3 regions of the Kitasatospora sp. P5_F3 genome follow, and region 1 is predicted to be linked to each of the others. Evidence: riboswitches for the same ligand, from Rfam matches in the RefSeq annotation. Region 1 holds a riboswitch; each other region holds the start of a gene.
What was found. A riboswitch is a leader RNA that binds a small molecule or an ion and turns the genes downstream of it on or off. The one in region 1 is predicted to bind cyclic di-AMP.

Region 1 (4,637 bases):
GCCGGGGGTGCGCAGGGCGGCGACGGCGGCGGCCCGGTACTCCGCGAGGTCGGCGGGCCCGCCGGTCGGGTACGCCTTCTTGAGGTAGGCGCCCCAGGCGGCGGGGAACCACACCACCAGGGTGCCGAGCGTCTTGACCAGGGCGCGCTGGAAGGCGTTCGGCGGCAGGTTCTCGATGAAGGCGTCGATCAGGGCGATGCCGGCCACCCGCTCGGGGGCGAGCGTGGCGACCTTCACGACGGTGGCGCCGGTGTAGGAGTTGCCGACCAGGGCGGCCCGCTCGATGCCCAGGTGGTCGAGCAGGGCGAGGGTGTCCTCGGCGATCGCGGCGGGTGAGTAGTCGGTCCAGGCGATCGAGGACTCGCCGAAGCCGCGCACGTCCAGGGTGATCACCCGGTGGCCGGCGGCGGTGAGCAGCGGGCGCAGGTGCCGGTACACCGTGCGGGAGTCGAGCATGCCGGGGAGCAGGACGACCGGGAGGCCGGTCTCGGTGGCGGTGTCGTCGTAGGCCAGTCGGCCGCCGGGGACATCCAGGTACTGGGTGGTGAGGTTCTTCGTCATAGCCATAAAGCTAAGGCTAATAGCCATAGCCGTCAAGAGGGAGGCGTTGGGATAGCGTGCGGGTGATCGCACCGCACCGAACCTGAGGGGTCGTCATGCCGTTCATCAACGTCAAGCAGCTGGCCGGTCGGACCGTGGAGCAGCGGGCCGAGATCGCCCGCGAGCTCACCGAGACGTACGTCCGGATCACCGGGGTGAGCCCGGCGGCGGTCACCGTGGTGATCGAGGAGATCCCGCTGGAGAACTGGGCGGCGGGCGGGGAGACCTACGCCGCCAAGCGGGCGAACGGCTGACCGGGGGCGGAGATGGGGGCGGGCTGACCGCCGCTCAGATCCCCTCCACCCGGAACGGGTCGTGCTCGGCGAGCAGCTTCTCCAGCCTGGCCTGGTCGACCCGGCTGGAGATCTCGCCGACTTCCTGGCGGTCGCGGATCACCTTGGCGAGCGTGAACGCCGCGGTGATCTCGTAGAGCAGGCCGACCGCCAGGAAGCCGCGCATCCAGGGGTTGACCGGCAGGTAGGCGATCCCGATCACCAGGGCCGAGCTGGCCAGGGCGAAGGACAGGACCGCCTGCAGGTAGTAGGCGTTGGTGGTCCGCGGCTGCATCGAAGGGCTCATGTCCTGAGGGTCTCCAACTCCCTTGTCGCGCACCTGAGTACGGATACTCAACCTCCGGTAGCGCACCGTCACCGAGTGAAAGAGCAAAAGCCGCATTCCGGTCACGGGTCGTCAGAAGAGATGGACTGCACCTCTCTAGCCGCTTGGAATCACGGGCTCCTAGGATTAACGTTTGATAACGCAGCGCGGTCGGCAACGCCGTACCAGAACGGCACCGTGCGCCGTCGCCTAATCCTCAGGACCCGCCGTCACCGGTGGGTCCGGGAGCCGGGGAACCACCGTTCCTTGGGGTGAATCGGCCGGGCCCCAAACCCGGTCGTAGGAGACCTTCCTGCTCCGAACCCGTCAGCTAACCCGGTAGGCGAGAAGGAAGGAAAGGAGCGCGCCTCCGTGGCGTCGACGCACTCCCAGGCACACCCTCGTACCGACTCCGGCAACCAGCTGCTGCTGGACCACCCGGATGCCGCCAGGCACCGGATGCCCCGTCAGCCCCGCTCCGGCGGCCCGCTGATCGGCGTCACCGCGATGACCGCCGCCCTCGGCGCGACCGCCTTCGCTGCCGCCACCCCGGCCGCCGCGGCCCCGCAGCCGCCCGCCGTGGCAGCCGCCGACTCCGCCGACCAGGCCGGGCAGCAGCACCTGCTCTCCGCCGACCCCGGTCTCGCCCTCGCCGCCCGGATCCAGCTCCAGGCCGACGGGCAGCGCACCGCCGCCGACGAGTCCGCCCGGCTGGCCGCCGCCCAGGAGGCGGAGGCCAAGCGGGCCGCCCAGGAGGCCGAGGCCAATCGCGCCGAGCAGCGCAGCGCGTTCGCGGCGCCGACCACCAACTACGAGCTGACCGCCCACTACGGCCAGTCCGGCTCGTACTGGTCGCACCTGCACACCGGCCTGGACTTCGCGGCCGCCACCGGCACCCCGGTCACCGCGGTCGGGGCGGGCACCGTCACCTCGGCCGGCTGGTCCGGGGCGTACGGCTACCGGGTGATCGAGACCCTGACCGACGGCACCGAGATCTGGTACTGCCACCTGTCCTCGATCGCCACCGCCTCGGGCGAGGTCGCCCCCGGCACCGTGCTCGGCAAGGTCGGGGCCACCGGCAACGTCACCGGACCGCACCTGCACCTCGAGGTCCGCCCGGACGGCGCCGCCCCGGTCGACCCGCTGGACTGGCTGCGCGAGCGCGGCATCAACCCCTGACACACCGTCGGAACGGGCCCGCCGACGGTGGGCCCGTTCCGGTCAGTCGGTCGCTTCGGCTTCCCCGGATCGCTCCGCCTGCTCGGCGAGGTACGCCTCGATCTCCTCGGTGCCAGGCTCCGGGGCCAGGTCCGGGTACTCGTGCACCAGCAGGGCGGGCAGCCCCGGGACGGTCCACTCACCCAGCAGCCCGAGCGCCTCCTCGACCACCGCGGCCTCGAAGCCGTCGAAGTCGCCGGAGAGCTCGTCCGGCATCGGCAGGCCGAGCGCGTTCAGCCCGGCCAGGTTGCGGTAGCTGCGCTGCATCAGCCGGTTCTCCAGCAGCAGCCGGGCGCCGTCGGTGGCCATCCCGATCGAGATCAGCCTGGTCCGGCCCCAGCCGCCGTCGGCGTCGATCTCGTCCAGCTCGGTCAGCGCGCCGAACGCCTCGGCCCGCTGCTCCGCCGTCAGCTCGCGGAAGCCGTCCAGCCAGGCCCGGACCGCCGCCAGGTCGGAGGTGTCCACCCCGGCCGCCCGGAGCAGCAGCGTGTACAGCCGGGGCCAGGTGACCAGGTGCGGCTGCCGGAGCAGCCCGCAGAGCAGCTCGCCCTGCCACTCCACCTCGGCGTGCAGCCGCTCGTGCCGCTTGGCGTTCAGCCGCTTGGCGGCCCGCTGATGGTCGATCAGCAGCCCCACCGCCCGCCCGTACGCGCCCGGGTCGGAGGCCGGCTGCACGTACATGTAGATCCGCTCGTACAGCAGCTGCTCCACCACCGGCGAGCTCAGCTCCGGGTAGCCGTCGTGCATCCGGCCGTCGCCCAGCTCCAGCAGGGCCAGCACCGTTCGGACCGCCTCCACCGGGACGGGGTCGAGACCCTGGTCGGCCGCCCACCTGAGCAGGTCGTCGGCACGGGTACGCGGGCTGAGCCGGAGGTCGTCGTCGTTCACCCCCGTACGGTATCCGGTGCCCGGGCCGGGGGCCGTTCGCCCCGGACAGGGGTGGGGTTCTCCCTACCCCCGGTCCGCCGGTGGACCTCATGTCGCCGGGGGCGCCGATCGGGCACCTTTGAGGGGTGGGCAGCGAGCAGGACAACGAGACCGAGGAGCCGGTGATGACCAGTCAGACCTTCCCGTACGCCGAGCGCAGCAGCAGCAACAGCAGCAGCCGGGTGCACCCGAGGTTCTGGTGGGCGCCGTTCGCCGCCGCCACCTACCGGGAGGTCGGCTTCGTGCTCGGCTCGCTGCCGCTCGCCATCCTGGGCTTCACCTTCGTGGTCACCTTCTTCTCGCTCGGGCTCGGCCTGGTGGTCACCGCGCTCGGGCTGCCGGTGCTCGCCCTGTTCACCTCGGGCTCCCGGGGCTTCGCCGCGCTGGAGCGGTACCGGGCCGAGACCCTGCTGGCCACCGAGGTCGCCGCACCCGCCCCGGTGGTGCCGTCCCGGCCCGGCTTCTGGGGCTCCGTCACCGCCCGGCTGGCCGACAGGGCGGGCTGGAAGGCGGCGCTGTACCAGGTGCTGATGCTGCCCTGGAGCATCCTGAGCTTCACCCTCACGGTGACCTTCCTGGTGACCGGCTGGGTGGTCGCGCTCTACCCGGCCTACCACTGGGTGTTCGCCCGCTACACCGACTGGCCGGGCTACCGGGTGTACGACTTCACCACCGACGCGGGCGTGCACCACGAGTACTACATCAGCTCGGCCCGGGACATCGCGGGCGTCTCGCTGCTCGGCCTGCTGCTGGTCTTCCTGACCCCGGTGCTGATCCGGGGCCTGACCAACATCTCCCGGATCGCGGTCAAGGGGCTGTGCGGCAGCCGCTGACCGGATGCGGCACCGCCGCTCCCGTGCTGCGATGAACAGGCCCGGTACCGCTCCCCGGTACCGGGCCTGACGCATCCTCGGGAGGCCCGGTGCACACCCCCAGCACGCTGATCACCTCCCGTCCGCTGGACGAGTACTGCGGCCTGTTCGGCCTGACCAGGGCCGCCCTGGTGGCTCTGCCGGGACCGGTCCTGGACTGCCCCGGTGGCGCCGCCGGACTGACCGCCGAGGCCCGCGAACTCGGCGTCACGGTGATCGCCACCGACCCGGCGTACGCCGCCCCGCTGCCCGAACTCACCGCGCTGGCCCGGGCCGGCCGGGACAGCATGGCCGCCCGGCTGGCGACGGCCCCCGACCGGCACCTGCCCTCCACCCACCTGCGGCCCGAGCGCTACCTGCGCAGCTGGGACCGGGCCCGCCGGCTGTTCGCCGCCGACAGCGTGGCCCGTCCCGAGCGGTACG
Region 2 (4,637 bases), on a different contig from region 1:
CCCGGACGAGGAGCTGCTGGACCAGCTGATCGCCTTCGTCAACGGCAACCGGTACGGACTGCGCAACTCCTTCTGGGCCAACGACCCCCGGGTGATCGAGCGCTTCACCGAAGAGGTCAGCAACGGCGGCCTGTTGAAGGTGAACGACAGCCACATCGGCACCCTGCCGGTGCTGCCCATGGTCGGTGGCACCGGCCTCACCGGCGGCGCCTTCGGCGAGGGCAATCTCGCCTACCTGCGCACCACCAGGCTGCAGGGCGTCAGCATCGCTCCCGGCTCTGCCGGCCCGGAACTCTTCGACCATCTCACGGCGGCCACCGCCCCATAGACCCTGCTTCCGGATCACCGCCCATGGTCGGTCCGGGGATCAAGTACGCCTCCACGGAAAGAGACTGCGATGTCCGTCATCAGCGAAGACAGCCTGCTCGACCAGAAGATCGACCGGTGCTTCGGGCACATCGACAAGGAAGGCCGGGGCTCGGTCGACCACGACGACCTGCTCACCCTCGGCGCCCGGCTGCTGGCCCAGTTCGGCGAGCAGCCCACCTCACCCCGGGGCACCCGGCTGATGCTGGGCATGACCGAGTTCTGGGACGCGCTGTACGCCGCCGCCGACACCGACGGTGACTCCCGGCTCAGCCTGGCGGAGTACCGGGCCGGGATGAAGGGCGCCTTCATCGCCTCGGCCGCCGGCTTCGACGCCACCTTCCGCCCGCTCACCGAGGCGATCTGCACGCTGCTCGACACCGACGGCGACGGCGAGGTGAGCGCCCAGGAGTTCTACGACTGGCAGAAGACCTTCGGCGTCAAGCCCGCCGAGAGCCAGGCCGCCTTCCAGGCCCTGGACACCGACGGCAGCGGCGCACTGAGCGTGACCGAGCTGCTGGCCGCGATGCGCGAGTACTACACCGGCCGCTCCGCCGACGCCCCGGGCAACCAGCTGTACGGCCCGCTGATCTGACCCCCCTGGGCCGGGCCGCCCCCGCCCGGGCGGCTCGGCCAATTCTGTTGACAACTCCCCTTCGCTGCCCGACAGTTCGATCACCACAGTGGGGCCGGGGCGGGGGTGCTGACGGTGGATCACGCGGGCGACTACGACTACCCGACCGACGTGGACGGGCGCGGCGTCACCGAGCTGGTGGTGCACGGCTGGGGCAGCTCGGGGCCGGCCGAGGTGCTGAACGATCCCGAGGTGCGACAGGTGGCGGGCGACGCCGCCCCCCAATTGCCGGTCGGTCTGGGTCCGGGCGCTGCTCCATCGAGACCATCCCGACGACCTCTTTCGGTTCTCCCCGGAGTGCCGACCGGCCCGGGCGGGGGCGCGGGGTTAGCTTCCTGGGCATGCCCCAGATCGAGTTGCCGACCGGCCGCCGAGCTGCCTCGGCGGTCGCGGCCGCACTGCTGACCCTGCCGTTCTCCGGGGTGGCCGCGGCCGCCCCACCGGTGGTGGAACAGGTACGGCTGACCGCCCCTCCGATGACCGCCGGGCTGGCCAGGTCCGCCTCCCTGACGGTCCGTTCGCGGGTCTGTGTGCCGGCCCGGCGGGTCGGCGTGGCGGTCCGCAGCGCGAGCGGGGCCAACCTGGATTTCCCCGGCGGTGCGCGCAACGTCCGGATCTGCTCCGGCGGCCTGACGGTCACCACCGAGGCCAGAGCGTTGCCGGCCGGAAGCTACCGGGTGTTCGGGTTCTGGCAGGACCCCGGAGGCGGCTGGCACAACCTGCCCGAGCAGACCCTGACGGTCGCCGCCTCGGGTGAGCCCACCTGGTCGGACGGCTTCGACGGGGTGACCGTCCCGCTCGGCAGCTGGGACGGCTGCGTCGGCGCCCCCGTCGTCCGGGACCGGCACTGCACCGGGCTGCCCGCCGCCCTGGACGCCAACTGGTGGGCCTATCCCCAGGGTTGGGCGGACACCAGCGGCCTCGGCAGCTACAGCCCGGCCCGCACGCTCTCGGTCGCGGACGGCCGGATGACGATCCGGCTCAGCCGCGACGACACCGGCACCTGGGTGGCGGCACCGACGCCCAAGCTGCCCGGCGCCTCCCCGGCCGGCGGCGTCAGGTACGGCCGCTTCGAGATCACCTGGCGGGCCGACCACGCGGCCGGCTTCAAGCTCGCCTGGCTGCTCTGGCCCGACTCCGAGCTCTGGTCCAGGGACGGCGAGATCGACTTCCCCGAGGGCGACCTGAACGGGAACGTCTCGGCCTTCATGCACCGCAGGGGCAGCACCTCCGACACCGACCAGGACGGCTACCCGACCGACGTCCCGATGGCCGGCGCCTGGCACACCACCGTGATCGACTGGCAGCCGGACTCGCTCTCCTTCTACCTGGACGGCACCCTGCTCGGCACCTCCACCACCGGGGTTCCCGACACCCCCATGCACTGGGTGCTCCAGTCCGAGACCTCCGCCACCGGCCCGGCCGGCGGCACCACGGCCGAGATCACCGTCGACGCCGTGCGGTACTGGAAGGCCGGCTGACCGGTGTGAGGCACGCAACAGCGGCTCCTGCTGTCGGATTCCTGTCAGGTACTGTGCACGAGTTGCCCGCCGGTCGTTGCGGGCCCCGCCGCCGGGACGCCTAATCCTGTCCGCCCGGCTGCGGTGTCGTTCGAGCTCCGAATCGGACAGGAGCGGGGGACCCAGGTAAGTCGCCGTGCCCTCGTGGCACGGCTCGGGGTGAAGCCGCTTTCCGTACCGGCGGCCGGGCTACCCACGGCCCGAACCCGACAGCTCACCTCGCAGGCGTCGTGGAGGGAACCTCTCGATGCTTTCCCGAAATGCCCGGATAGGCGCGGTCGCCACCGTCGGACTGATCGCCATACCCATGATCGTCAACGCCGAGGTCGCCAGCAGCGCGCCGCGCTCGACCCAGCAGACCAAGAACCACTGGCGCTGGCAGCCCAGCCCTACGCCGACCCCGGCCCCGACACCGACGGTCGCCCCGAGCCCGACCGCCACCGCGACACCGACGCCGACGCCGACCGCCACCGCGACGCCGACCCCCACGGCCACCCCCACGGCCGCCCCGACCGTCGCACCGACGCCGACACCGACACCGACGCCCACCGCGACGCCGACCACGGGCCCGGCTCCCACCTGGTCCGAGGACTTCACCGGCCAGTCCGTCCCGCTCGGCAGCTGGACCGGCTGCAGCTCCAGCGGCGCGATCCAGAACAGCCACTGCACCGGCCTGCCGAGCGCGGTCGACAGCAAGTGGTGGGCCTACCCGAGCGGCTGGCAGGACACCAGCAGGAACGGCGCGTACGACCCGGCCAAGACTCTCTCGATCGCCAACGGCGCACTGAACATGCACCTCAACCGGGACAGCGCGGGCACCCACGTGGCCGCGCCGGTGCCCAAGCTCCCCGGCGCGGTGGGCCCGGGCGGCGGCGTGCTGTACGGGAAGTTCGAGGTGACCTGGAAGACCACCTCGGCGGCCGGCTTCAAGACCGCCTGGCTGCTCTGGCCGGACTCCGAGACCTGGCCCCGGGACGGCGAGATCGACTTCCCCGAGGGCGACCTGAACGGGAACGTCTCGGCCTTCATGCACCGCCAGGGCGGCACCTCCGGCGGCGACCAGGACGCCTACTCGACCAACGTCCCGATGGCCGGCGGCTGGCACACCTCCACCATCGACTGGCAGCCCGGCAGCCTGACCTTCTCCCTGGACGGCAAGGTGATCGGCCACTCCACCAGCCGGGTGCCGAACACCCCGATGCACTGGGTCCTGCAGTCCGAGACCGCCCTGGACGGCACCCAGCCGGCCCAGGGTGCGAGCGCGGACATCAGCATCGACTCGCTCCGCTACTGGAAGACCACCGCCTGACCCCCGATCAGGAGAGCTCCGGGTCAGGGTGCACCGGTACCCGGTTCGCACCCACGAGCAGGTCCATCACCCGCTCATGGGTGTCACCGACCCGATCGGTCACCCTGACCCGGATCCAGACGCTCTCCACCACCGCCATCGCCTCGGCGGTGAACCAGCCCAGCATCGCCCTTCCCTGGGCGGGCAGCGGCCGCCCCGCGCCGATCAGCGAGAGCCGGAAGTCGTGCCCGACGACCGCTCCCCGCTCGGCAATCAGCTCGGCCGCCCGCTGCATCTCCACCCATCCGGCCTGACCCCCGGTCGGCTCGGCGAAGGTCACCAGGTAGCGCACCTCGGTGATGACTGCCACGTCCTGGGCCGCGTTCTGCAGGTGCCCCTGCCAGGCGATCCGCTCCTCGGGTGCAACGCCCGCCACCGCCCGGCCGAAGAAGCCCAGGGCCGGCCGGACGGTTCGCGCGTACTGGGCCCGGGCCAGCGCCGCGCCCGTGGTGGCCAGCGCGGCCGCCGTGGCGCTCTGCCCGTCCATCAGCTTGAGCCGCCACGGCCAGTCGTTCAGCAGTCTGGGCGGCAGGTTCTCCCGGACCGTCCCGTAGATCAGGATCACCAGCGCCAGTACCGCCAGTGCTGTGAGCAGTCGGGACAGCAGTACATTCCGTCGCACCACTCGCTGTGCCGTGTTCATCACGTCCACCCCTGAGACCAACTCTAGTGCGGGGCACCAGTGTTCGAACAGGGCGCTCAGTCAGGCGGTCCGGCCCAGGGTGGCCAGGTAGGTGCGCCAGCCGCCGTGCTCGGTGATCTCCCGGTG
Region 3 (4,637 bases), on a different contig from region 1:
GGGAGGGCCGCAGTGTCGAGGACATGCGGCTGCGGCTGCTGCTGGACACCGTGCTGCAGTCCGCCCAGGGACTCCAGCGGGAGCTGGCGCTGCCGGTGGCGCAGATCCACCCGGCCGATCTGGTGGACGCGGTGGCACCGGCCTCGGCCTCGCCGCACGACGTGGCCCGCCGGGCGCTGGCCGAGGACGACCCGGCGCTGCTGGACCAGTTGCTGGCGATCCCTCAGGTCCACCTGGTGGTGGACGGCTACAACGTGACCAAGACCGGGTACCCGACGCTGCCGCTGGAGCAGCAGCGGATCCGGCTGCTCGGCGGTCTGGCGATGCTGGCCCAGCGCACCCAGGCCGAGGTGACCTGTGTCTTCGACGGCCAGGACCTGGACGTGCCGGTTATCCTGGCACCGCCGCGCGGGGTCCGGGTCCGGTTCAGCCGGACCGGCGAGACCGCGGACGAGCTGATCCGGCGGCTGGTCAGGGCCGAGCCCCAGGGGCGTGCGGTGGTGGTGGTCTCCACCGACAAGGAGGTCGCCGACGGCGTGAAGAAGGCCGGCGCGCGCCCGGTGGCCTCGCTGCTCCTGCTGAAGCGGCTGGCCAGGCCGTGAATGTGGCTGACGGCTGGTCAGGGCAGGGTGACCGGCTTGTGTCGGTCCGGTGAATTCCGGTCTGCGGACGGAAGTTCGTGGCGGTAGGGGAGTGGCGCACCCGTGACAACTTCACTAGGGTCTGGCGTCAAACCTATATTCTGGACATGCACCCGAACGGGTGAGATCGGGTCCAGGAGTGATGAAGGAGCTCTTCCTTTGGCTTCCCACCGTCGTCCCAAGCAGGCGAGCCGTGCACGGGTGTCCGTGCTGACCGCTGCCGCAGCGACCGCGGTCGCGCTCTCGGCGCAGGCGGGTGCGTATGCGGCGCCGGCCAAGCCGAGCAAGGACGAGGTCAAGGTCCAGGTCGACCAGCTCTTCAACGAGCAGGAGCAGGCTGCCGAGCGCTTCAACGGCGCCAAGGAGCGGACCGAGCAGCTGCGCAAGCAGGCCGACCAGCTGCAGGACCAGGTGGCTCGTGGGCAGGAGCAGATGACGCAGCTTCAGGGTGGCCTGGCGGCGGTGGCGGCGCAGGAGTACCGCGACGGTGGGGTGGATCCCTCGGTCGCGTTGATGCTCTCCTCCGACCCGGAGAACTACCTGACCAAGGCGTCCAGCGTCGACCAGGTGAACCAGACCCAGACGCAGACCCTGAAGTCGCTCCAGGACCAGCAGCGCCGCCTCGACCAGCAGAAGGTCGAGGCCGCGGAGACGCTGGCCGAGCTGGACCGCAACACCAAGGTCCTGAACGACGCCAAGGCCGAGGTCCAGAAGAAGCTCGCCGAGGCCCAGCAGTTGCTCAACTCGCTGAGCGCGGCCGACCGGGCGGCGATCCAGGGCGAGCGCTCCTCGCGCGGCGCCGAGCGGATCGACGTCGGCTCGCTGCCGCGCGCAGCCGGCTACGCGGGCGTGGCGGTCGGCGCCGCGATGGGCAAGCAGGGCAAGCCGTACGTCTGGGGCGCCACCGGACCGAACTCCTTCGACTGCTCCGGCCTGATGGTCTGGGCGTACGCGCAGGCCGGCGTCTCGCTGCCGCGCACCTCGCAGGAGCAGGCCTCGGTCGGCACCAACGTCGGCACCAACATCGCCAACGCGCAGCCGGGCGACCTGGTGATCTACCACTCCGACGCGCACCACGTCGGGATGTACATCGGCAACGGCCTGGTGGTGCACGCGCCGCACACCGGTGACGTGGTGAAGGTGATGAAGGCCGACGCGATGACGATCAAGACCATCCGTCGGGTCTGATCCACCGTCAGCCTGATACGGCATAACGGACATCTCCCCATCAAGGCTCACAACTGACGCCTTGTGACACGCGCGGGCCCGCCAAAACCTCCCTGTGATCTGGGACACCTTTGGCGGGCCTCGCTGTGACCACATCCTGAGAATTCATCGGCGCAGCGTACATTTTCGATCACGCTCGGTCGTAATCACCAAAGAATCACGACTTCATTCCGACTTTTTTCCTACAAGGATTTGAACCGATCACGGTTGGGTTACTAGGGTCCTTCTCGAACCACCGCACAGTCGATCACCCAGCCTGGGTGGCGGCGGGGGTTACCGCCGAGTCCGAGACACAGCGAGGCAGTCCAACTGCCTTACGGGGAAGCCCCAGCGAGGGCGCTGTCGATCGGAGCCGGGGAACCACGTTCCTCGGGGTGAATCGGCGCCAGGCTGACGGACCGTCGCAAGACGGCTCGGCGGTGAGGCGTCGTAGGGCATCTCTTCCAGCCCGAACCCGTCAGCTCACCCGGTAGGCGGACGTAGGAAGAAGGAGCCGGCCTTCGTGGCGTCCCATCGTCGTCCCAAGCCTGCCAGCCGCACCCGCGTCTCGATCATCACGGCGGCCGCTGCTGCTGCAGTGGCACTGTCCGCCCAGACCGGTGCGCATGCCGACCCGACTCCCACCAAGGACGAGGTCAAGTCCCAGGTCGACCAGCTGCACGAGCAGGCCGAGGACGCGACCGAGAAGTTCAACGCGGCCACGGAGAAGCAGCAGACCCTGCAGAAGCAGGTCGCCGGCCTCCAGGACGAGGTGGCCCGGCAGCAGGCCCAGGTGACCACCCTTCAGGGCACCCTGGGTGAGATCGCTGCCGAGCAGTACCGGACCGGCGGGATATCGCCGACCGTCCAGCTGATGCTCTCCAGCAGCCCGGACGCCTTCCTCGGCCAGGCCGACTCGCTGAGCCAGCTCGGTACCTCGCAGGCCGACACCCTCAAGACGCTGAAGGGCGAGCAGACCAAGCTCGACCAGCAGAAGTCCGAGGCCCAGAACAAGCTCGCCGACCTGGAGCGGACCACCCAGGAGCTCAAGGCGGGCAAGGACGAGATCCAGGCGAAGCTGGCCTCCGCGCAGGCCCTGCTCGACACGCTCAGCAAGAAGGAGCAGGACGAGCTGCGGGCCGCCGAGGCCAAGGCCGCCGCCGACTCGGCCGCCAAGGCTGCCGCCGCCGCCCCCAAGACGGACGACTCCGCCCGGGCCTCCCGCTCGGAGACCCGGACCGACCTGAGTGGTCTGCCGGCCGGCTCCTACGCCGCCATCGTGATCGCCGCCGCCGAGGCGCAGATCGGCAAGCCGTACGGCTACGGTTCCGTCGGCCCGAACAGCTTCGACTGCTCCGGCCTGATGGTCTGGTCCTTCAACAAGGCCGGGATCTCGCTGCCGCGCACGTCGGAGTCGCAGATGGGCGCCGGCCAGAACATCGGCACCAACATCGCCGACGCCAAGCCGGGTGACCTGATCATCTACCGCGGGGGTGGCCACGTCGGCCTCTACGTGGGCAACGGTCAGATCGTGCACGCGCCGCGCACCGGCACCCTGGTCCGGCACGAGTCCGCCACGGTGATGCCGATCACCCGCATCGTCCGGGTCTGACCCCCCGTCAGACAGGCCCCACCCGCAGGCCCGGCCCCGTGCCGGGCCTGCGGCGTTTCCGGGGGGCCGAGCAGATGTCCGATTGGTGGTCAAATATTCGGCACTGTAGGGGTTTGGACTAGATCGCTGCGACTCGCTAACGTCTGCCCCCGGACCTTCGCAAGGACAGCCGCCCGACCGGGGCGGCGGCGGTGGCCCGGCGCAGGAACGGAGCCGCCGCCGGTATGTCGACGTACAGTCGTTCTCCCCTGCCAGGTGCCCGCCGGTTCACCCGGGCGCTGGTGTTCACCGCCGCGGCCACCACGGTGCTCGGAATGGCCGCGGCCGGTGCCGCCGGGGCCGCTCCCGGCACCCCGGCCGAGCCGCCGACCCGTAAGGACGTCAAGGCCCAGGTCGACCAGCTCTACGAGGAGGCCGAGCAGGCCTCGGAGAAGTTCAACGCGGCCCTGGAGCAGCAGCGTCAACTGCAGGCCGACACCGGCTCGCTGCAGAACCAGGTGGCGGCCGGCCAGGACGAGCTGAACAGACTGCGTTCCGGGCTCGGCTCGGTGGCTGCCGCCCAGTACCGGGCGGGCGGCATCGACCCGGCGGTCCAGCTGATGCTGGACTCCGATCCGGCCGGCTACCTGTACCGGGCCCGCACCCTGGACCAGTCGGCGGAGCGGCAGAACGACACCCTGCGCCAGGTGATCGACAGTCAGCGGCGGCTCGACCAGCGGCGGGCCGAGACCACGGCCAAGCTGGCCGAGCTGGAGTCCGTCCGGCGCACCCTGAACGAGAGCAAGCAGGAGGTCAAGCAGAGGCTGGCCAAGGCCCAGCGGCTGCTGAACTCGCTGGGTGCGGGGGAGCGGGCCAGGATGGTCGACGACGACGCCAGGGACGCCGCCAAGCGGGCCGCCCGGGGGGCCGAGCGGCTCGACCTCGGTAACCTGCCCGCCGCCTCCGACCGGGCCGCCGCAGCGCTGGCGGCCGCCAGCGGCAAGATCGGCTCGCCGTACGTCTACGGCTCGACCGGGCCCCGTACGTTCGACTGCTCCGGTCTGATGTACTGGGCCTGGCGGCAGGCCGGAGTGACCCTGCCGCGCACCTCGCAGCAGCAGGCCGGCGCGGGGCAGCGGATCAGCCTTGCCGAGGCCCGGCCGGGAGACCTGGTGATCTTCTACAGGGACATGCACCAC

Region 2: another riboswitch for cyclic di-AMP. It lies ahead of ACXJMZ_RS00905 (glycoside hydrolase family 16 protein); the one in region 1 lies ahead of ACXJMZ_RS18335 (M23 family metallopeptidase).
Region 3: another riboswitch for cyclic di-AMP. It lies ahead of ACXJMZ_RS24490 (NlpC/P60 family protein); the one in region 1 lies ahead of ACXJMZ_RS18335 (M23 family metallopeptidase).

Annotation. Positions count from the first base shown of each region.
Region 1 covers NZ_JBFUMY010000029.1:23,518-28,154, reverse strand. Annotated here, with positions in the region: gene ACXJMZ_RS18350 (alpha/beta fold hydrolase) at 1-567, opposite strand, end outside; gene ACXJMZ_RS18345 (tautomerase family protein) at 657-854, shown strand; gene ACXJMZ_RS18340 (YiaA/YiaB family inner membrane protein) at 889-1,179, opposite strand; cyclic di-AMP (ydaO/yuaA leader) riboswitch at 1,395-1,558, shown strand; gene ACXJMZ_RS18335 (M23 family metallopeptidase) at 1,570-2,376, shown strand; gene ACXJMZ_RS18330 (hypothetical protein) at 2,419-3,303, opposite strand; gene ACXJMZ_RS18325 (sensor domain-containing protein) at 3,429-4,175, shown strand; gene ACXJMZ_RS18320 (class I SAM-dependent methyltransferase) at 4,265-4,637, shown strand, end outside.
Region 2 covers NZ_JBFUMY010000001.1:218,595-223,231, forward strand. Annotated here, with positions in the region: gene ACXJMZ_RS00890 (aldehyde dehydrogenase family protein) at 1-328, shown strand, start outside; gene ACXJMZ_RS00895 (EF-hand domain-containing protein) at 398-961, shown strand; gene ACXJMZ_RS00900 (glycoside hydrolase family 16 protein) at 1,342-2,481, shown strand; cyclic di-AMP (ydaO/yuaA leader) riboswitch at 2,607-2,763, shown strand; gene ACXJMZ_RS00905 (glycoside hydrolase family 16 protein) at 2,768-3,829, shown strand; gene ACXJMZ_RS00910 (hypothetical protein) at 3,837-4,511, opposite strand; gene ACXJMZ_RS00915 (allophanate hydrolase-related protein) at 4,572-4,637, opposite strand, start outside.
Region 3 covers NZ_JBFUMY010000044.1:15,521-20,157, forward strand. Annotated here, with positions in the region: gene ACXJMZ_RS24480 (NYN domain-containing protein) at 1-602, shown strand, start outside; gene ACXJMZ_RS24485 (C40 family peptidase) at 801-1,829, shown strand; cyclic di-AMP (ydaO/yuaA leader) riboswitch at 2,196-2,360, shown strand; gene ACXJMZ_RS24490 (NlpC/P60 family protein) at 2,371-3,459, shown strand; gene ACXJMZ_RS24495 (NlpC/P60 family protein) at 3,684-4,637, shown strand, end outside.